Regions from separate parts of the Microcoleus sp. AR_TQ3_B6 genome, predicted to be linked through region 2. Evidence: riboswitches for the same ligand, from Rfam matches in the RefSeq annotation. Region 2 holds a riboswitch; each other region holds the start of a gene.
The links. A riboswitch is a leader RNA that binds a small molecule or an ion and turns the genes downstream of it on or off. The one in region 2 is predicted to bind cobalamin.
Positions count from the first base shown of each region.

Region 1 (7,714 bases), on a different contig from region 2:
ATCAGACTGCTGCCGAGATTGCGATCGGCCTTTATACAACCCAATGACGTACCCAACTACGCCAGCCCCCATCGCCGCTTGAGACGCAAACAATAGACTTGAAATTTCGCTGCTAGCCGGCTCAAACAAATGATTAAACCAAGGTTTATAACCCGGTTGAATTTCCGTAATTGCTTTCTTAGCTTGGTCATCGGAACCACCGTATTTACCCCGCACAAAAACGAGAGGAAACACTGCCAGAACAATCACACCGCCAGCCAACAGCCAATTTTGCAGCGAAGTAGATTGGTAATTTTTTGTAGGTTTTTGATTCACTGCCCCTCACTCCTGCCTCAATAATTTCAAAGTTTCCAACTCCTGCTTCCCGTAAGAATGCAGCCAATTCCAGACCAATAGAGTCAGCAATCCCTCACTAATAGCCAGGGGTACTTGAGTGATAGCAAAGATGCCAGCAAACTTGAGAAACGAAGCCATAAAACCGCCACTTGCGGCCGGGAAAGCTAATGCTAATTGAATCGAAGTCGTCACATAAGTCAGTAAATCTGCCAAAGCCGCCGCACAAAAAATTGCTGCCCGCTGGCTACCAGTTCGCAACAGCAATCGATAGAGAAAATACGCAGCAAAAGGGCCGACAATTGCCATCGAAAACATATTCGCTCCCAGCGTTGTCAAGCCACCATGCGCTAACAGTAACGTTTGAAACAACAAAACTAAAGCCCCCAGTACAGCCATCACCGAGGGGCCGAACAAAATTGCACCCAAACCGGTACCCGTCGGGTGAGAACAACTGCCCGTTACCGAAGGAATTTTTAAAGCAGAAAGCACAAAAGTAAACGCACCCGCCAAAGCAAGCAATAGTTTAAGTTCCGGGTGTTCTTTTGTAATGCGAGTAATCGATCGCAACCCAAATGCAAAAAAAGGCAACGCCACCATCCACCAAAAAGCCGCCCATTGCACCGGCAAAAAACCTTCTGAAATGTGCATAGCTGCGGCGGGCGTTGCCGAGCCCAGGACAATATAACAACTCAAGCCAGCCATCAATCCCAAGCTGACCAATTTCCGATTTCTGGTCTTCACGCTGAACCTCGCAGATGAGACTATGTAAATTAACACATCGGCGGGCATCCTGACTCAGAAAGCGACAAAACTCTCATTACAGTTGCGGGACAGCGCCGGACTTGCACCGAACTTTCCCCCTTTCCTCTAACGGCTGCTCCCCATTAGAACCGACTCGTTAGACATAGTTTAGTCGATCGCGTAAATCTCAGCAAATCTTTTACAAAAATTCATTCAGATTAACTCACTCGAGATTATCTATCTTCTTCATTCTATTCTTTCTCTTCCTTCGCGTCCTTTGCGCCTTCGCGGTTCGTTAAATAAACCTTCTTTTAGTATTTATAAAGTAGTTTGTAGCCAGATAAACAACTCTCGCAAAACAAGTAAACGCTATAATCTTAGTGAGTTTTGAGAAAAGTCGCCATGTTAGATTACAAATTCCCGAGGCACTGGCCCTCAGCCGATGAACTACCAGACTCTGATGAAACGCCTGTGGATAACGAACTGCAAGAATTAATACCAGGGTTGCTAAAAGCAATATTGCTCATACTTTGGGGAGAACGAATGGACTGGTTTTTTGGCATAGATATGGGTATCTATTATCACCCAGACAAACCTGCCATTGTACCCGATGCTTTCTTGAGTTTAGGTGTAGAAAGGTTTTATGATGAAGAATTGCGTCCTAGTTACGTCCTGTGGGATGAAAATGTTCTGCCGACTTTTGTGCTGGAAGTAGTTTCCCCAACTTATCGCAAAGAATACACCGCAAAGTTGGAGGAATATCAAGCTTTAGGCATACTTTATTACGTCATTTATTCTTCCCGCCGCCGCCGTAAACCCCGTTTGGAAGTACACAAGTTAGTCAATGGGAAGTACGAGTTACAGCCAGGACATCCAGTTTGGATGCCAGAAATTGGTTTGGGAATTGGTTGTGAAAGGGGCAATTATTCTGGGGTGACAAGGGAGTGGTTGTATTGGTATGATGCCGATGGAAAACGTTATCTGACTCCTGAAGAACAGGTGAAAGAATCAGCGCAGCGCGCCCAACAGGAATCGCAGCGCGCCCAACAGGAATCGCAGCGCGCCCAACAGGAATCGCAGCGCGCCCAACAGGAATCGCAGCGCGCCGATCGATTGGCCCAACGTTCCGATCGATTAGCTCAGCGATTGCGGGAGTTGGGGATTGATCCTGATACTCTGAGCTGATGGCAGTAAAGCCTACGATACTTACAGACTCTTGACGCTGAGAAACCGGGTTTTTCAACGCCCGATCGATCGCCCTCAACGGAGGATTTTCGGGAAAAAACCCGGTTGCTGCATCCAGGAATGTGTGAATATTTATCGCAAAAATCGGGAAATATGGGGCTAGACTTGACACAAACAGAGAGTTTGACGGCAAACATTGAGATCCAGCTCCAAAAGATAAAAATCAGAAGAGGTTATTAAATAATGGTCATGGATGTGCGCTATTACGATGTCATCGGCTTTGGTGATGAAGTTCCAGGAGTTCTCGCTGTTATCTCTGCCGCCAGAGAATATCGTCGCCGGACAAAGCTTTATCCGCGAGTTCTGCTAATGTCTAAAGGAAGCTCGCAAGAAGGAATTGGCGGGCATTTGGTAAGAGGAGGCCTTGCTTATTTAGATAGAAGTCAGATTAGTCCAGAACTTAAACAATCTTTAAATTTAGATACCTTTGGTTCACCGCCGGCAATCTATAAAGAATTCCTGCAAAAATCCGGTGTTACGAAAATTGCACTTGATGCCGGCAAAGCCAGTGCAGCGCTGAAACAAATGCTGTTACAAGCTGGAGTCGATATCCTCAGCAACGTAGAAATTCAATCAGTCAAAAAAGAAGGCCAAAAAATTGCCAGTATAACCACCTCTAGAGGCACAGTTTATGTCGGCAAGCAATTTATTGATGCCACTGTCAATGCCGAATTAGCTCAAGCTGCCGGCGTGAGAAAGTTGCAGGGATTTGAAACATTTGGTCTGCCTAACTCAGAACTTGCAGTCACCCTCGTTTTTGAAACCCAAGGACTCAGTGCAAGGAGACTGAAAGAACTCGATTACACTTATCTAAAACGCTTCACAAACCTGGCCGATTCAGAGGCTCAAAATTTTTTGCTGTCCGCTGCTGACAAGGATGCCCAACTAGCAGAAAAACTCCGGCGGGAAATGATCGACACTAGAGGCAATCTCAAAACTCTGTGGGGGGAAAACGATTACATCGATGTTCGCTCGCCGGCTTTATCTGTAGCTTACCACTCCTTTAGAGGAAGAAAGCTATCTTTTTCTGAAACTGGCATGATTTTAGATCTGGGAAATATAGCAATACTTCCAAATGACAGACTTTCGTGGAATGCGCTTTTATTTGCAGTCACCGCCAGCGAAGCGGAAGCCTTAGCGAGAAGCGGGAGCAAACCCACGGCTAATATGAAAAAAGAGATATCATTTCTTGCAGCTTGGTTGAGGAGTTTGGGGGCTACTTCTGTTACTACTGCGTCAGAACTTTATATCAGACACGCCGGCAATGTGACGGGAGTTGTAGAACCTTTAACTGGCGCACAAATGCTTTTAGGTGGCGTACCTGCTAATGAGGCACTGGGAACATTTAGCTATTATTTTGATATCCGCGGAGGTATCCAGGGTCTTGACGAGAAAGCAAACAGTCTAGGATGGTTTAAAAGTATGCTTTTTAAAAAGCCTACCTTCAATATTGGCATCCGCCACGCATTAATTAAAAACGTTCCTAACCTGGCAGTGGTCAGTCCGTGTTCTGGATTTGAAGGGTTTGCCTGTTCTGCAGGCAGAATTGTTGAATTCAACGTCGCCGTTGGTCAAGGTGTCGGTATCGCGGCGATTAATGCCCTTCTAAATAACAAAACTCTAGCCGAGGTATCTAACCGAGAAGTGAGACAAGTTCTGGCTGAAACAGGTCAGTTACCTAGAATTTTTGGAGTTGCAAATAATGCTGATGGAATGCTATTGGCGCAATTTGAGAATCTTGTCACTTCGGATGCTATTGCGTAATAGCAATTTCAATTAGTCCTGGACGCATCAAAACCTTCATGACCGGGTTTTTTGCCTTGTTCTGCGGTCTGTAATATCAAATCCGTTAGCATCGGAATAGTAAATTCGAGTTCACTGTTGACTGTTGACGGTTGACGGTTGACTGTCAACAGTCAACCGTCAACCGTCAACATCACGGACGGTGTAACCGGAAATGATATAACGCATCTTTCGGTAAAAAAAACAGCTTTCTGACCACCCGTGCGTCCTGGACTATCAATCAACAATTCAGTAGTAGGTTTTGCCCGTGAAACGAAACTCAACACAAAAGTTTTTAGCAAAAAATGAGTAAAATTGCTATTAATATTATGTCCCCTACTCGCTAACAGCCAATCCTTAATTCTTCGGCGGGCACTTCGGATGAATCCCCCCTTGCAAACAAATGTAAGCAATTTGACTTTGATCTAAATTCTTAGCCTCGGCAAAATCAACTCCTTGGAATCGACCCGATTTACTACCGGTCGGATTTTGAATAAATTGCTCCGAAGCTGCCTTCCCCAGGAACACAGCCCCTTTAAAATTCGCTCCCGCTAAATTCGCGCCCCTCAAATCAACCGAACTCACCTCCGCATTCCGCAAATTAGCATCTTGCAATCGAGCATCTTTTAAATTCACGTTGGCGAGTTTAGTCGAGCTCAAATCCGCATTTTGTAAGTTCGCGCCACTCAAATCCGCACCGGACAAATCAGCACCTTGCCATTCTGATTTAGACAAATTTGTCAAGGACAACTGAGCGCCTTGAGCCTTCACTTTGCCCAAACGCGCACCTGACAAATCCGCTCCCGACAAATTCGCGCTTCCTATATCTGCACCTGTAAAAATTGCATTTTTTAACATTGCTTCCTGCAAAGAAGCCCCAATTAAAATAGCACTGCTGAAATTAGCTGCCTTCAAATTTCCGCTGGACAAATTAGCTTTGTTGAGGACAGCGCGCACAAAAGTAGTCCGGTTCATTACAGCACTGTTCAAAGATGCCCCGGTCAAATTTGCTCCTTCAAAATTAGCTGCGGTCAAGTCAGAAATCCAATCGTCAAATGTACCCGGCCGCCTGTCTTCGCCAGTGCCGTAAAAGCGAGTTCCCTGCAAGCTGGCATTGGTTAAATTAGCCTCTTTCAACTTAATTCCCGACAAGTCAACTTTGTTTAATACTAAAGTAAACTGACCAGGGCCGGCAGGACTTTGAGCTAAATCCGTGCGGCTCAGATCCGCGCCGTTGAGCTGGCTGCTATACACTGTGAGAATTTTGCCGATCGCCCTTTGTACTGTTCGCTGGCGGGCGGCCGCTAACTCGCGTTCCGGGGCCTTGCCGCCAAAGCCCAGGGAATCGAGGTCGTTGCTGAGAGATTGGTTCAACCGCTGCAACTCAGGCAAAGCTTTCGGCCCGCTACTGACTAAAGCTTGCTGGATCGCGTCCAGCATGGCGCGGCTGTCTTCTTGAGCTAGCAAATCCGCTAGCAGGGGTACGGCGCGGGAGTCTTCCACGGCCCCCAAGGCCAAAATGGCCGATCGCCTGCCGGATGCCCCGCTAGTTGATGTGGGAGACAATTTGCTGACTAAAGCCACAAATAATTCGTCGTTCCGCTGCCGGGAATCCCGCAGATTTGCTTGAGTTTGAGTGTAGATGAGAGTGCCGACAAACAAAGTTAAAATCAATCCCGCGCTACCGATGGTAACTATCACTAAAGTTGCCCCTGGGTGTTGGCGAATCCAATTCCACAAACTGGGACTTTCTGCGAGCCCGGTTTGCGGCGTCACAACCAAAGCCGCAATCTGCGCGTCTTCCTCAGTCCAATCTGGACTCTTGAGTGGATTGGGAGACAGTTGATTCTCCTGGGCGCTGACCACCAAAGTATTAGCGAGGCGATCGTGTCCCGCTTGCCGTTTGTAACGCCATGCAAAAGCGCCGTCTGCGATCGCTGCCAAGCCGCACAGCCCCCCTAAAATCAGCAAATCTGGAAACGCACCCGTCAAGCGCCAAATGCCGTAAGCGACGCCCATAGGCACTCCCCAGCGCCCTAAACTTTCGCGAATTAGCACTTGCCCAAAACCCCCAGGAGTACCCGAGGCTGTGACAACTTTGACACCGAACCAGCGTTTGGGGAGAGTTTGACCGGTTCTGGCGAGCAAAAACAGTTGCGACGCTGCTAAAACTGCCGGTGCCAGCAGGGCCGCTGACCAGAATAGATTAGTTAGGGCGGAGACTCTGGGGCTGCGATCGCGCACCGGTATGCCCAAAGTACGGGCGACGGTTTCGGATGCTGCTGCTATGGAGGGATTGAGTGGCACGGTTTGAGATTCATTGTTGACCAATACCCCGATACTGAAGGGAACGAGGGCGCTGGCGGCAATTAACGAAATTTCCACGGCCCAAGCGCCGCACCTGCGAACCAGCAGTGGCATTTGCTTGGATTGTGTTTGCCAAGACGGATCGGGTTGATTGAGGCCGCTGGGCGCGGTGGGGCTAGCCATATTCAGAAATTCCTATTATTTGTCGTTAGTATTTGAGGACTGGGGGGAAATTGCCAATTTATATGCTATGTAGATTAGCACTCCGAGAACGGCTAGAGTCATCAGGGCCGAAATTAGCTGTACGACACTATTGAAGACTGTCAGGACAATTATCGATGCCAAGGCAAAGGCTGCCACCTGTCCCGGTTTGGGGAGTTTTTGAAACTTGTCGAGTAATTGATTGTAGAAAGTTCCGACGGCTTGATAGGTGTCTGGATTTTGTGTGATGAGCGGCGATCGTTCTAGTTTAGCTTTTAGTTCTCCGAACGCTTGCTGCCATTTGAAGTTATTTTGAGGATTCATAAAAAAATTCGGGAGTTAGTTTAGATTAATGTGTTCGGAACCGCAATTATCGCCTACCGTCAATGAACTACAAGCAAATGCCATTGTGTGAGGAAACATGAAGATCCATTATCCGGGCGATCGCGGCCAACTGTGGTTTAGCTCGATCGTGACCCTAGCCTTGGCAATGATTTTAGCGGATGCCGGCGCTATTGGGAGCCAACCGCTACAAATTGCTCCGGGATTTCCCGAACCGCTGGGAGTATCTGGAGTTTCCGGCGGCGCGAACAATAGCGGCGACTGCGGTTTTGTGTCCCAAGCACCCAACCACGTCATCGAAGTAACGCAGGATTTGCCTTACTGGCGGATTGCAGTACAAACCGCTGGAGCTCCGAGTTTAATGATTCAAGGGCCCAGGGGGCGTTTCTGCGTGCTGCCGGCTTCTGCTGCTGCGGGGAATCTAGAATTTTCCGGTTATGGGGACAAGGGGACTTATCTTATTTTTGTGGGCGATCGATCTCAAGGTCAACACCCTTACTCTCTCTCTATTTCCCAAAAGCGAAATTAACAATACAACGTAATTAGGAGGCTTGCTGTCAGAAAATTGGCTTTTTTGCGATCGTCAAGCAGCCTGCTTTTCAACAGCAAGTGCGTTAACTAGGGATTTCCTATCAATTTTGTATTTGGTTTTTCACCCACTGGCGAAACAATCTGAGAGTTTGACTCGTACCCGCTGTTTGACTTTCTTCGCAATATTGAGAAATAGCTGCAATAATTGGCAGATTGGGAAAGCTCGGAC
Region 1 is NZ_JAUBVJ010000046.1:55,642-63,355, reverse strand. It holds gene QUB56_RS21315 (energy-coupling factor ABC transporter substrate-binding protein) at 1-315, opposite strand, end outside; gene QUB56_RS21310 (energy-coupling factor ABC transporter permease) at 322-1,038, opposite strand; cobalamin riboswitch at 1,100-1,246, opposite strand; gene QUB56_RS21305 (Uma2 family endonuclease) at 1,480-2,262, shown strand; gene QUB56_RS21300 (FAD-dependent oxidoreductase) at 2,506-4,086, shown strand; gene QUB56_RS21295 (pentapeptide repeat-containing protein) at 4,462-6,594, opposite strand; gene QUB56_RS21290 (hypothetical protein) at 6,610-6,936, opposite strand; gene QUB56_RS21285 (hypothetical protein) at 7,034-7,483, shown strand; gene QUB56_RS21280 (Uma2 family endonuclease) at 7,587-7,714, opposite strand, start outside.
Region 1: another riboswitch for cobalamin. It lies ahead of QUB56_RS21310 (energy-coupling factor ABC transporter permease); the one in region 2 lies ahead of QUB56_RS34285 (DUF1636 domain-containing protein).

Region 2 (7,714 bases):
TTGCGATGAATGCGTGGAACTGTGCAATGAAATTTTAGAGGAGGAGTTCTTTGACTCCAGTAAAACAATTGGTCAACAGATTCCCCAATCAGAGGTGCGAGAGTCTCCAGGACAAGGAACGCGGCGCCCGGGTCGATCGAATAAATCGAAAATGGTTTTAGGTCAAATTCCGAAACCGACAGACATTAAGCACCATTTAGACAACCACGTCATCGGCCAGCATTCAGCAAAAAAAGTCCTTTCTGTAGCAGTTTACAACCACTACAAGCGCTTGAGCGTTGACCAAGCTAAAGATAACGAGAAGTCTTCCCCTGACAGCGATGTAGAACTGCAAAAATCCAACATCCTCCTAGTCGGGCCGACAGGTTGCGGCAAAACCTTGTTAGCCCAAAGTTTGGCGCAAATGCTCGAAGTCCCGTTTGCGGTAGCCGATGCGACGACGCTGACAGAAGCTGGATATGTCGGCGACGATGTAGAAAATATTTTGCTGCGGCTGTTGCAAATGTCGGATTTTGATGTGGAATCGGCGCAGCGCGGCATTATTTATATTGATGAAATTGACAAGATTGCTCGCAAAAGCGAAAACACTTCGATCACTAGGGATGTATCGGGAGAAGGAGTGCAGCAAGCGCTGCTAAAAATGTTGGAAGGAACAGTGGTTAATGTGCCCCCGCAAGGCGGCCGCAAACATCCTTACCAAGATTTTATTCAAATTGACACGAGCAAAATTCTATTTATTTGCGGCGGTGCTTTTGTCGGTTTGGAAAAAATAGTCGAACAGCGTTTGGGTAAAAAATCCTTGGGCTTTATTCAGCCAACAGCAAGCGACAGCAACTCAACTTTGCCGGCGAAAGACAAGCGGGCCGCTGATATTTTGCAGCAGGTACAGCCGGACGATTTAGTCAAGTTTGGTTTGATTCCTGAGTTTGTCGGGCGGATACCGGTGGTGACGGTGATTTCGCCGCTGGATGAAGCAGCTTTGATGCAGATATTGACTGAGCCCCGGAATGCGCTGGTGAAGCAGTATCAAAAGCTGTTGAAGATGGACAGCGTGGAATTGGAATTCCAGCCGGAAGCGCTGCGGGCGATCGCCCAGGAGGCCTACCGCCGCAAAACTGGCGCCCGAGCTCTCCGCAGCATTTTAGAAGAGTTAATGCTGGATGTGATGTACGAGTTGCCTTCTCGCAAGGATGTGGCTAACTGTCTGATTACTCCTGAAATGGTCGAGAAGCGATCGACTGCCGAATTGCTGTGGCACCCCGCATGGCGGAAGCACGAAACTGCATAGTTTGTAATCTGTAGGGTGCTTGTGGCGCACCCTACAGGTCGTATTCGTAGTTATTCGTAAGGCGCGCACGGCGCACCCAGCCCCCTCATGAATATTTTTGTGGTAACAGGCATCACAGAGACTCACAAAGCAACGTTGAAAATTTTGGGAGCGGTCGATCGGGTTACAGTGAAATAAAATGAGTTCTAATGAATCAGGTGTCGATGAGCCAGTAAGTAATCAGTCAGCCTTAGCCAAACTACTTTGTGGAAATGTAGTTGATGATGGAGGTGATATTGATGAGGTTCTAAGTCATTTATACGTGTCAATTAATAATGTTGTTAAAGAGCTAGTAACACTCCAATCCCTCAGTGATAACCAAATTTCATTATTTGCCCCATTTTTAGGGAGAAGTATACTTGAATTGGGATGTACCGCACTGATTGCGAGGCTCGATCCTTTTAGAGTTCTCCTGCTTAGGGAATGTCAAAGGCAGCCCAATTATCTAATGGATAAGCCTCATAAGTCCTCTATACGTTGGCAAGGTGATGTTTTGGCAGACAAAGTTACGGATCTTTGGGCTGATAAGTCACTGCAAAACCCTACTAGAGCTTTGCTTGGAGATTATTATAAGAGACTAATATGGTCTGCTAACTTTGATAAGCTGTTGGATGCAATCGAAGATGTCAGGGGGGATGAATGGATAGACAATCTTAGAATAAAAAGTTTTGACAGATTCTATGAGGAAACTTTAACTGATTTTTCAAGTGTCTACTCTGAACTTTCAAAAGGAATACATCACGAACTGGTGATTCCTTTAAGTTCAGCCTTGGATCGATACACAACTCAACAACGGATAGAGAAAACAGTTCGTAATATCGCTACCCTTGGGTTAATTGTTTCTGTAGTCAGTCATGCACTGAATAAACTCGATATTCAAGTAGCGATCGCAGCTTATAAAGAAATTCAAGAAATGGGAGTTTTCTAATGGTTAAGGCTATTTCTGAAAATCCATCGCTGATCTTAGCAGCAGAAGATTGTTCGCCTGAAGAGTTTGAGCAACTGCATTATTTCTCAAAACAAGAGGATCGTTTTATTTCTAGTTTGATTGCTCATGGCCCCGTGTTATTAAAAGGGGCGCGTGGTAGTGGAAAAAGTGCGCTTATGAGAGAAGCATCGAGAAGAATGTATCCTGAAAAAAATCTAAGCTCTGCATTTGGCATATACATCAGTCTTCGTCATCTTGAATTACTCAGAAGTGAAGGTAAGAAGTATGAAAGAATGTTATGCCAGCTAATAATTGATGCCGTAAATAAGGCAGTTATTAAAGCAGATAATCTCTTTGAGTTTGAAGCTTTGCCAAACATCACATCACTTCAGAGAGAATTATCGGGTTTATCGAGTGCATCTGGGAAAAGGATAGTTATTTTATTTGATGACGCGGCTCACATTGGTCGGGAAGCTCCGCTGCATGAATTTTTCGATATATTTCGGACTTTATCGAGCAGTACAATATCATGTAAAGCTGCTATTTACCCGGGAGTTACTAATTTTGGAACAAGGTTTGATGTATATAATGATGCTACGGTGATCGATGTTTCAAGGAATGATGAACTAAAAGACTATAATACCAACTTTGCCGAGATAATTAGAAAAAGGTTTTCTCAGCGACTTCCTGAAAAGTCTTTCTCTCGTCAATTGACTTTAGAAAATGTTGCGGGGTTGATGGGACGGGCTGTACTGGGAAACATGAGGGGATTTATATTTGCATGGAATAGTCTGTCGGGAAACTGTGGAGAAAACAAGATTAGTTTAGCCCATATAACCAAGACACTGATAGACCTTGCCAGTAATTACTATTGGCCCTTGATTGAAGAGCTTAAGCCCAAACTTGGCATATATGCACCAATGCTCGATCCTGCAACGGAGATTGCAGAATCAATATTTCAGCAGGCTGGTGAGCAAAATAAGCAGAATGTACTTATTTTAAGAGAAATTGCACAACGTCTATCAAAGCCGTTAGAACTACTTGAATATACTGGATTTATTTCAATTCGAGATGTTTCACGGGCAATGAAATCGAGAGGACGAGGAACAAGATATAGCTTGAATCTATGCACATTGTTGGAAAAAACTACGGGAGCTCGGGTTACTAATGAAATTTATACTAGGTGGTTAAATGAGCAAAATGAGAGAAATGAGCCTTTAGAATTACACAAAACAAGCGAATTGTTTAAAATTCAATTGCCTGAATTACCTGAGCATGGCGAAATGCTAATCTTAAATGAAGATATTAGCAAACTCAAGCAATCTAAGGCATATCCTTATGGACTCACCAAGCCTAAAATTGATATACTAAAAAATGCTGGGTACTCCACTGTGTCAAAATTAGCAGAAGCTAGCGACGAGTCTTTGTTAAAGCTTAAAGATATAGGCGAGGAAAACTTAAAGCGAATCCGCAGTACAGTTGCTCAAGCAATCTGGATGTAACCAAAAGCTAATACCAGTTCCCTAAAAAGGACTTTAGTGCTTACTACGAAAGTTTCTTTTATACTGCTACATATTAAAAATCGCTCCTACAAACTTAACTTTTTTCCAAAAAGGCGGCAAGTGTGATAGGATTTGATTTCGCGATCGGTTCTAGCGGGGAGCAGTCGCTAGAGGAAACGGGGAAAGTTCGGTGCAAGTCCGGCGCTGTCCCGCAACTGTAAGGAAACCGTTGTGGTTTCTCAAGTCAGAATGCCCGCCGATATCTAACTCACTTTTGAACGCATCTGCGAGGTACGGATGATGGATGGAATTAACACGGCTGTACGCACAAAGCACAGTCTGTTTGTTTGCACTGCTTGCGCTAGTGTTTGGAAAAACGGCAAGCGCGAAGGCAAAAGCGGCGGTCAACAATTCATGGAAAATTTGTCGCAACTCGCTAAAGATTGGGAGTTTTCCGATAAATTTGAGATTCAAGAGGTTGAGTGCATGAGTGCTTGCAGTCACTCTTGTGCGGTGTCTTTTGCTGCTGTTGGAAAGTACACTTATCTGTTTGGCGATTTACCAGCAAATGAGTCGGAAAGCGTCGAGGCTGTACTCGAATGCGCGGGTCAATACTATGCTAAACCGGACGGTTTGTTGCCTTGGTCTGAGCGTCCTCAAGCTCTGAAAAAAGGCGTTTTAGCAAAGATTCCTCCACTGCCAAATTAGATAGGTTTGTAGTAAGGACTTTAGTTTTTACCTTCTCGTTTCTCGTTCCCAGGCTCTGCCTGGTAACGCATATGCAGAGGCTCTGCCTCGTATTAAAAGCGCTCCTTTCTTCCAGCGAGGCAGAGCCTCTAGATTAGCATTCCCAGGCAGAGCCTGGGAACGAAATATCACCAAATAAGCACAAAATTATCCATGCACAAAATTCCTGTTACTGTCATCACTGGTTTTCTCGGTAGCGGCAAAACTACCTTAATTCGCCACTTATTGCAAAATAATCAAGGTCGCCGCATTGCTGTTCTGGTTAACGAATTTGGCGAAATCGGTATTGATGGAGAACTGCTGCGCGATTGCCAAGTTTGCGACGAAGAAGAAAATGTTAGCAGCAATATTGTTGAACTAACAAATGGTTGTCTTTGCTGCACGGTTCAAGAGGAATTCTTGCCGACTATGCAGGAATTGTTGAAGCGCAGAGAAAAAATTGATTGTATCTTAATTGAGACTTCGGGCCTGGCACTTCCTAAACCTTTAATTCAAGCTTTTCGCTGGCCGGAAATTCGCACCGGTGCTACTGTGGACGGTGTTGTTGCTGTTGTCGATTGCGAAGCTGTTGCTAGCGGTACTTTTGTCGGTGATATCGATGCTTTGATGGCACAGCGGCAGGCTGATTCTAGTTTAGATCACGAAACTCCGATCGAGGAATTGTTTGAAGACCAGTTAGCCTGTGCCGATATGGTACTTTTAACGAAGGTCGATCGCGTAGATGCTGAAACTCACCAGAAAGTCCAAAGCTGGTTGCAACAAGAGTTGCGTCCGAGTGTGAAAATTGTTCCCTGCAAAGCTGGCGAAATTAACCCCGATGTGCTATTGGGATTTAATGCGGCGGTTGAGGATGATTTGGAGTCTCGCCCGAGTCACCACGATGCTGAGGAAGAACACGAACATGATGATGATATTAACTCGACTTACTTTATTGCCGATCGCGAATTTGAACCTGAAGCTTTGGTGAAAAAACTGCAATCCTTGATGCAGCAGCAGGAAATCTATCGGATTAAAGGGTTTGTGGCGGTTCCCAAGAAGCCGATGAGGATGGTTTTGCAAGGTGTGGGCGATCGCATAGAATATTTCTACGATCGCCCTTGGCAACCTTCCGAACTCCGGCAGACCAAATTAGTGCTGATCGGTCGGGAACTCGACTCTGCTAAAATACAGTCATTCTTGTAGTGGAATGCGGGCGATTCCCTACCCTTCGGGAACGCTTCGCGAACGGGATAGCTCCGCTTCACGCTTTTTTTGACAAAGGGCGATCGTTCTTCAATCATTCTGCACTCCCTACTATTTCTAACGTCAAAATCCCGCTTGGTTTATTAACAACTAACTGCATCCTATCCAACCATTGGGAACCGATTAAAATCTCCGGAATATCCTCTCCCACATGAACGGGAACGATCAAATCTTGACCGTCAATAATTACCCAAGCTTCATAGATATCAAAAAAGCCTTCTCCCCGCGCTGTCTGCATCTCGATTTGCGGGGCAATTAAAGACCAATCTAAAGCATCTAAATCTTGAGAATTCATTGCTATAAAACCTGTGGTAAAACCAGTGTCTAGAAGCACTTCCACAGGAAAAACCTCGCCATTAGAAGCAATCAATTCTATCTCAAAAAATAACTCTCCGTTTTCCCCAAACCTTCCTGATATCATATCCGACCGCAGGTTCCTCTTTCATTGAGGCAAAATATTGTTAGCCTCACATCTCCATCGCTATATTGTTCTTTAACTTTTTCAATGATTCCGAGAAATTTCCTGTCAATTAAATACTCTCCGCTGTCGGGCTCGATCGCAATAAACCAATTGTAATACTCGCCGATCAGTTCCGGGCGAACTCGCTCAAATATTTCTCTACAGCGCAAACCGAGTTTAGTTCTTTCTGCTTTGCGCCTTGCTAATTCTTCAGGTGGTATAGTTTGGTCGGGAAAAAGTCTACCGCGCAGCGCTTTTCGCTTGGAAGATAGCGGAGTCATGGTGTTTTTCAAATTAAATTTAGAGATTGATTTATGATAACCCAACAAATATTATTTTGTCTATTTTTGACCGAATCCGACCCAAAAGCCTCCAGCGAACAATTTATTAACATTTTGTAATATTCTGGATCCTAGCAGCCTGTCTGGTATAGAATAGCGATAATGGTTATCATTGTACAATAATCGAGGTCAAGTATGGTGAGTGCTGGGGCGATCGAATCAGTTCCTGTTACCGTTCTCACGGGCTATCTGGGTGCAGGCAAAACTACCCTACTCAACCGGATTTTAACAGAGGAACACGGCAAAAAAGTTGCAGTCATCGTCAACGAGTTTGGCGAAGTAGGCATCGACAACCAACTGATAATTGATGCCGATGAAGAAATTTTCGAGATGAACAACGGCTGTATTTGCTGTACAGTCCGAGGTGATTTAATCCGGATTATCGGTAACTTAATGAAGCGGCGCGACAAATTCGACCACATAGTCATCGAAACCACAGGTTTAGCCGACCCCGCGCCCGTAATTCAGACATTTTTTGTAGACGAAGATATGCGGGACAAATTGCTGCTAGATGCAGTTGTCACCGTAGTCGATGCCAAGCATATCTGGCAGCACTGGGACGCAGACGAAGCTCAAGAACAAATTGCATTCGCTGATGTAGTTTTACTAAATAAAACAGATTTAGTGACTGATGAAGAATTGGCAGAATTAGAAAAGCGAATTCGCGCCATGAATGCAATGGCAAAAATTTACCGTACCCGCAACGCAGAATTACAAATGGATGCTTTGTTGGGCGTTAAAGCATTTGATTTGAACCGGGCATTAGAAATCGAACCAGACTTTTTGGGCGAACACGAACACGAACACGACGAAACTGTTACCTCAGTAGCAATAGTAGAACCGGGCGCCATTGACGGCAACAAATTTAGCGATTGGATTGAGGAATTGTTGCGAACTCAAGGTCCGAATATCTTTCGGACAAAAGGCATTTTGAATATCGCCGGAGACAACAAGCGATTTGTTTTCCAAGGAGTACACATGGTGTTCGACGGCCGGCAGGATCGACCTTGGAAAGCTACCGAAACTCCGAAAAATGAACTCGTATTCATCGGCCGCAACTTAAACGAAAATCAATTGCGAGAGGATTTCCGTCGGTGTCTAGTTTAAAAAGTAGCGAACAAACCCTGGAATTTCACGCCGAAGCAATGCTGTCTGACTACGTAACTG
Region 2 is NZ_JAUBVJ010000131.1:5,841-13,554, reverse strand. It holds gene clpX (ATP-dependent protease ATP-binding subunit ClpX) at 1-1,288, shown strand, start outside; gene QUB56_RS34295 (hypothetical protein) at 1,467-2,255, shown strand; gene QUB56_RS34290 (hypothetical protein) at 2,255-3,757, shown strand; cobalamin riboswitch at 3,886-4,032, shown strand; gene QUB56_RS34285 (DUF1636 domain-containing protein) at 4,055-4,465, shown strand; gene cobW (cobalamin biosynthesis protein CobW) at 4,658-5,686, shown strand; gene QUB56_RS34275 (aspartyl protease) at 5,781-6,167, opposite strand; gene QUB56_RS34270 (hypothetical protein) at 6,164-6,487, opposite strand; gene QUB56_RS34265 (GTP-binding protein) at 6,683-7,654, shown strand; gene QUB56_RS34260 (WD40 repeat domain-containing protein) at 7,642-7,714, shown strand, end outside.

Region 3 (7,714 bases), on a different contig from region 2:
CTGTAATTAATGTCAAAAAATCTAAGTCTGTTGTTGTGGAACCTGTGGCCGAATCACCAGTAGCAAAAGTACATTCGGTGGAGTCGCCGGAGTCTCCTAATCATTCACCGGTTGCTCATTCTGTGGCTGTTGATGAAATTGATACTGACTGGGAATTTGGTGATTTTCTTGACGATATTTGAGTTGATTTGTGCAGTTTGTAGAGAGGAATGTTGTTCTCTATTAAAGCTTTTTGTCTAAGATTTTACTGTTCAGAGAATTAGAGGTGCAAAATTATGACGTTTATGGTTATACACAAATACGTGAATTTGTCAATGTTGATGGTGGTAGTTGCTTTTAGTGCGATCGGTCTAGAACCATCTGGAAATGGACTTTCAGTTTTAGCAGCAGAAACGCAAAGCGCAAACAAAACATTTGGTGATTGGTGTCGCGAGTATGCTTCTTTGAATCCAGAAACTAGACATACTGTTGAAGCACTTTTGGAAAAAGCAGGGACTGTTGAATGTGACGCAGCTAATCAGAAACTTTCGAGTTTTGCGTATCTCGTCCTCAGTAGCAATGAAATCACCGATGTCAAACCATTACAATCCTTGACTAGACTGACTTGGCTCGACCTTAGCGACAATCAGATCGCCGATATCAAACCATTGCAATCCTTGACTAGAATGGTTCGGCTAGAACTCCAAAACAATCAAATCAGCGACATTCAAGCCTTACAATCCTTCGCTAACCTGACTCAAATTAACCTAGATACCAATAAAATCAGCGATATCAAACCCTTACAATCTTTGACAAAACTGACTAAGCTCAACCTAAGCAACAATCAAATCAACGACATAAAATCATTGCAATCTTTGACTAACCTGACTAATCTCGTACTCAGTGACAATAAAATCAGCGACATCCAATCATTGCAATCCTTGATTAAGCTGACTAATCTTACCCTCAGAAATAATCAAATCAGTGATATCAAACCATTGCAATCCTTGAGCCAACTGACTAATCTTACCCTCAGTAGCAATAAAATCAGCGATATCCAATCATTGCAATCCTTAACCAATTTGACAGAAATTTACCTAGACAACAATCAAATCAGCGATCTTAAACCATTGCAATCCTTGACCAAGGTATTCACCCTTGACCTGGAAAACAATCAAATCAGCGATATCCAACCATTACAATCCTTGACCAAGCTAATTAATCTGTTCATGAGTAACAATAAAATTAGCGATATTAAACCATTACAATCTTTAACTAGCCTAATGTCACTCAAGCTAGAAAAAAATCAAATCACCGATATCAAACCCCTGCAATCTTTGACTAAGCTTCGTTATCTCTACTTCAGCGGAAATCCGATGTCTTCCAAAACTTGTCCTCTTCAGGAAGGGATATGTAATTGGGAGCCCTTAAATTATCCTTAAATCCGAAAAGTTGGCATTTCTGAAAGTTAGAGCGACAAAAATATGACATTTATAGTTGGAGAAAAACACATGAATTTACAAAAGTCGATCGCAGTTACTTGTAGTACGCTCATCATCCTAGCATTATCGGGAAATGGACTTTCAGTTTTAGCAGCAGAAACGCAACCCGCAAACAAAACATTTGGTGATTTGTGTCGCGAAAAAGCTTCTTTAAGTCCAGAAACTCAACATACTATTGAGGTGCTGTTGAAGCAAGCTGAGACTACAGAGTGCGATGCAGCTAATCAAAGACTTTCCAGTATCACGGAACTCGACCTCCGCGAAAATGAAATCAGCGACATCAAACCATTGCAATCCTTGACTAAACTGACTGCGCTCAATCTCGCCGCCAATAAAATCAGCGACATTCAATCGTTGCAATTCTTGACCAACCTGACAGATCTCTACCTCAGCGCTAATCAAGTTACCGATATCAAACCATTACAATCCTTGACTAACCTGACTGTGCTTGCCCTCAACCTCAATCAAATCAGTGAAATCAAACCATTGCAATCCTTGACTAACCTGATGGTGCTCTTCTTGGGCAATAATAAAATTAGAGACATCAAACCATTACAATTCTTGACTAATCTGAGTCTGCTAGACCTTGAAAACAATCAAATTAGTGACATCAAACCATTGCAATCTTTGACTAACCTAACTCTGATCGACCTCAGCAAAAATCAAATCAGCGATATCCAACCCTTAAAATCTTTGACTAACTTGTCTGAGGTCAACCTCAGGGGAAATGCGGTTCCCCTCCTAAGATTATCTACGAATGAACCTTCCCCGTCAGTCGCCCAAAAGCAACCAGAATATAATGGACGAACATTTGGTGATTTGTGTCGCGAAAAATCTTCTTTAAGTCCAGAAGCTCAACATACTATTGAGGTGCTGTTGAAGCAAGCAGACATTGATGAGTGCGATGCGGCTAATCAGATACTTTCGAGCCTCACAGAACTCGAGCTCAGCGGTAATCAAATCAGCGACATCACACCCTTGCAATCTTTAACTAACCTGACTTCGCTCGGTCTATTCGACAATCAAATCAGCGACCTAAAACCGTTGCAATCTTTGATTAACCTGACGAATCTCTACTTGAGCAACAATAAAATCAGCGACATCTCCTCATTGCAATCCTTGACTAAACTGACCGTTCTCGACCTTAGATACAACCAAATCAGCGACATTAAACCATTGCAATCTTTAACTAACCTGACTGAACTCAACCTCGGCACAAATCAAATCAGCGACATCCAACCATTACAATCCTTGACTAAGCTGACCGAACTCGAACTCAACAACAATAAAATTATCGACATTACGCCATTGCAATCATTAACTAATCTGAATGCGCTTTTGCTCAACAACAATAAAATCACGGATATCAAGCCCTTGCAATCTTTGACTAAACTGACTTGGATGTTCCTCAACGACAATCAAATTACTGACACCAAACCGTTACAATCCTTGACTAGCCTGGATGTACTGAACCTCAGCGGAAATCCGATCGAACCCAAAACTTGCCCTCTCCAGCCAGAGTCTATCTGTGATTGGGAAACACCCTTTGTATTCTAAAAATTGACTGTTCAGCCAAACAGCCAGTTTTGATGAAACTCCTGTGGACTGGGCATCCTGCCGACCCTAAAAATACAAATATGACTTTTATGAACTTAATTAGTGAATTTAATGAATTGACTTTAACAGAAAGCTCTTGAATACTGATTGTAGTTAGCAGCTTTTCTGTAGAGTCTGTATAAATTATATAAGGAGAAAAAATTATGTCCCTAGATACTAACCAAAGAAAAAGTCCCCCGCCCATCTTTTTTATTGTTGCTCTCGGCTTAATTGCCTTTGGCGCGTACAAGTTCCTTCCCGGTTTATTGACATCGAAAAGTTCAGATAGATCTACTTCTACTCCTACACCTACATCGGGTGCGAGTCCATCGGGTGCGAGTCCATCGGGCGCGAGTCCATCGGGCGCGAGCCCATCGGGAACGATCGCCAATCGCATCAGTTTAGGAAAACAGATATTGCTAACATCCCAAACCACAGCAGCAAAAGAAGCCGGCGTTCAAGCTTTTGCCAAGGGAGATTACCAAGGTGCTGTCCAAAATTTTCAGGCTTCGCTGCAACAGAATCGCAACGACCCAGAAACCATTATCTATTTGAATAATGCCACAGCCAGCAAAGGTTCTTTCTTAAAAATTGCTGTCAGCGTCCCCATTGGTAGTAACCCCAATGTCGCCCAAGAAATCCTCCGAGGTGTCGCGCAAGCTCAGGATGAAATCAATACTAGCGGTGGCCTCAACGGCGCCAAACTGCAAGTAGAAATTGTCAACGATGACAACAGTCCAGAAGTGGTCAGAGAAGTTGCAAAGACATTGACAAAGGATCCGACTATACTAGCAGTAATTGGACACAATGCTAGCAACGCATCTCTCGAAGCTGCTCCGATATATCAGCAAGAAAAACTGGTAATGGTGACACCGACGAGCTTTGCAAATAATCTATCAGGATTTGGCAGCTACATCTTTCGGACAATCCCCAATATTAGCGTCATGGCGGCTCCCTTAGCAGAATATGCCGTCAAAACAGGCAAAACTAATATTGCTATTTGTTATGACTCCGAAGCACGGGATAACATATCATTTAAAGATGAATTTGTGGCAGCTCTTACGGCTGCTGGAGGTAAGTTAGTTCCCACTGTTTGCGACTTTTCATTAAGCTCTTTTAATCCCGAAAATGCCCTCGCCGATGCTGTCAGCAAAGGTGCACAAGGATTGATGTTAGCACCCCACATCGATCGCATCGATCGCGCTATCTCTCTGGCACGCATCAATCAAGGCAAATTGCCACTCTACGGCAGCACTACGCTCTACACCTTTCAAACTGTAAAAGACGGACAGAAAGATGTTGACGGGCTTGTTTTGCCCGTTCCCTGGCATCCTGAAACCAATCCCGGCAGCCCTTTCCCAGAAAATGCCCGCCAGCGTTGGGGAGGCATTGTGAATTGGCGAACAGCAACGAGTTTTGACGCGACTCAAGCTGTCATCGCTGGCTTGCGGCAAAGCACTACGCGGGAAGGATTGCAACAAGCACTCAGAAATGCGAGTTTTTCGACACCGGGATCGAGCGAGGATGTGAAGTTTTTGCCCACGGGCGATCGGGCTGGTAAGCCGATTTTAGTGCAAGTTAAACAAGGTGGAAGCACTGGCTATAACTTTGTTCCTCTGCGGTAAGTTTGTTAAGTGCGATCGGACTCACGCCCAGAGCACCATTCTCAATCAGCCTTTCAGGGGTGGGAGTTCCTGCCCAACCCCTACTCCCCACAAGAAAATTCCCTCTTTGTGGAACAGGCATCTTGCCTGTTTATTAGCACGATTAAAATCTACTTTTCTGTTGAATTAGCAAAATTTTTACTATAAACTAAAATGAGTAGATTAAAGGAGAGCGTTGTGTATAATCGCGCCAGTTGAAACCAAAACCTATACGGCTGAAGAAGATCTAGAAGCTGAAGTCAATTCTCAGGATAGGCATGAATTTCTCAATGGAAAAATTGTTATGATGACGGGCGACCCACCGAATCACAATATAGAATAGAAAAGGAAGTATTGGGCCGACAGGATGCCTAAACCCTACTCCTCATAAGAATTGTTGCAGATGTCGGATCGGTTTTTTGTCAAATATCCCAAATAGTGGTAATATTCCCGTATATCGATCGGCTCTGATGAGGAACAGTCATCAGACGCAAGGGGGAAAGTTCGGTGCGAATCCGGCGCTGTCCCGCAACTGTAATGAGATTATTGCTTCTCTGAGTCAGGATGCCCGCCGATTTGTTTACAATCATGTTTTTCATCTGCGAGGTATGGATGATGGTGAGTTTATTATTTTTTTAATTATTGGATTGGGCTTTTTTTACCGCAGATATTAGCAGATAAACACAGATGAACGCTGATTTAATTCGATCTGTGTTCTGAAGCTTGTCTTATTTTAATGGAAAAGAAATGCGAATTGAAGATAGTGTTTGGCAGGGTAGTTTTGGCTACTGGCAAAATTTGTTTATTCACCAGAATATTTTGCCGATCGGATATACTGCTTGGAATGGCTTTTTGCATCGAGGACGAGGCTTGGTTGTTTGCAAAATCAATACTCCCATTAATGGTTCTGTGAATTGGAGCGTAGATACTATTAAGTACGATCTGCAATTTATTTCCCAATTGCATGCAACTGCTTATTTGCAAGAACTAGAACTAGAGGAAAATACTGTTTCAAATCTGCTCTCTATTATTGCTGGCTACGAGCCAAAGGAAGTTATTATATTTTTGTCGATCGCTAACGGTCAGATTGATATCAATTTGTTGCAAAAGTTGGCAATTTCGACCGTTGAGTGCTATGAACAAGTATGCAAGCGCTGGGAAGAATTTCAACTCTGCCCGAAATCCTAAAACTTACTAAATTTTACGAATGCCGCAGCCAAAATCAATCGAAATTTCTAAGGTGACTCGCTACCAAAATGCAGCGCTTAATTACTATTTGGGCCTGACAGATTCGCCCTACCTTCACTACGGCTATTGGGAAACTCTACCTGTGCCCGCTGAGGAACTAACGATCGCCCGATTGCGCAGCGCTCAGCAAGCTTATACTGTAAAACTGTTGGATGCTATCCCCAAAGGCACTCATACCATACTGGATGTGGGCTGCGGGATTGGCGGGAATGCGGCTTATTTGCTCGATCGAGGTTTTGCAGTGGAAGGACTCGCACCCGATCCGTTTCAACAACAGCGCTTTGTTAAGTGTACGGGCGATTGGGCAATCTTCCACCTCACCAGGTTTGAAGACTTCAAAGCAACCCATTTCTACGATCTTATTCTCTTTAGCGAAAGTAGCCAGTATATGTCGGCTGTTGATATTGCTAGCGGTGCCGCCAAAATCCTCAATCACGGTGGCTACGTGCTGCTTGCCGATATGATGCGCTCTGATGCTAATTATACAGAGGGAATGTTCTCTAATTGTCATGTTGTAACAGAACTTCATGCAGCGTTAAAGCAGGCTGGATTCACTTTAGTAAAAACTGAGGATATTTCCTCCCATATTTTGCCGACTATCGATTTGTATGTCGATACTTTCCGCAGGTATGGACTGAATACGATGATCTATGTTGCAGATTTAATTGCGATCGCAGTTCCGCCAATCCACAAATTCCTGCGCTGGATATTTCGTCGCTGGTTCAAGAAGCTGGTGGTTGAAGGATTGGAGGCGAGCCAACTTTTTGAGCAACATCTCTGTTATGAACTTCAACTTTGGCAGTTGTCAAAATCCGATGAAGGCTGACACAAATACAATGGTAATTGGTAATCGGTAATCGGTAGGAGGGAGAGCCTCCTGGTATTTATTCCCAGGCTCTTCCTGGAAGGCTATAACAAATAACAAATATGTCTCAATGGATTCTCGAATTCGATCGCACTTCCTACTCCTATCCCTGCGGTTCCCGATTGGCAATTCACGATCTAAACCTCAAAGTCCCCGCCGGGAAACGCTGCGGGCTGATCGGTCAAAACGGCTGCGGCAAAACTACCTTTTTTCTGTTAGCAAATGGCTTGTATCAACCGCAACAGGGAATCATTCGCTGGGAAGGCGCACCGTTTTGCTACGATCGCAAATCTTTGATGCAACTGCGCCAACAAATCGGACTCGTCTTTCAAAATCCCGAACATCAATTAGTAGCTGCGACGGTAGAAGAAGATATTTCCTATGGATTGTACAATTTAGGCTTGAGGGAATCCGAAATTGCTCAACAGGTACAGCAGGCGATCGACAAATTCGATCTCAGCGAACTCGCCCGCGAACCAATTCACAATCTCAGCTTGGGGCAGAAAAAGCGGGTTTCCATCGCCGATATCATGGTTCTCAAGCCGAAACTGCTGCTGTTAGATGAACCTACCGCCTATCTCGATCCGCGTCACACCCGACAACTGATCGCTTTACTCCAACAAATTCACAGCGCCGGAACCACTATTCTTTTGGCAAGTCACGACCTCGATTTCATCTACCGCTGGGCAGATTGGGTGTTTGTAATGGATCGAGGAAAATTGATTTTAGAAGGCACACCGGAAACAGTTTTTGCTCAGCGCGATGTCTTGGAACAATTGCAGCTTGGCGTACCGCTGGCGATCGAGCTTATGGAGCAAATGAAGGCGATCGTGGAGAAAGATGATAGCTCAAAAATGCACGCTTTTGAGCAATGGCAACAA
Region 3 is NZ_JAUBVJ010000002.1:238,490-246,203, forward strand. It holds gene QUB56_RS02220 (SPFH domain-containing protein) at 1-182, shown strand, start outside; gene QUB56_RS02225 (leucine-rich repeat domain-containing protein) at 276-1,421, shown strand; gene QUB56_RS02230 (leucine-rich repeat domain-containing protein) at 1,491-3,038, shown strand; gene QUB56_RS02235 (ABC transporter substrate-binding protein) at 3,242-4,702, shown strand; cobalamin riboswitch at 5,166-5,310, shown strand; gene QUB56_RS02240 (hypothetical protein) at 5,468-5,908, shown strand; gene QUB56_RS02245 (methyltransferase domain-containing protein) at 5,928-6,794, shown strand; gene QUB56_RS02250 (ABC transporter ATP-binding protein) at 6,896-7,714, shown strand, end outside.
Region 3: another riboswitch for cobalamin. It lies ahead of QUB56_RS02240 (hypothetical protein); the one in region 2 lies ahead of QUB56_RS34285 (DUF1636 domain-containing protein).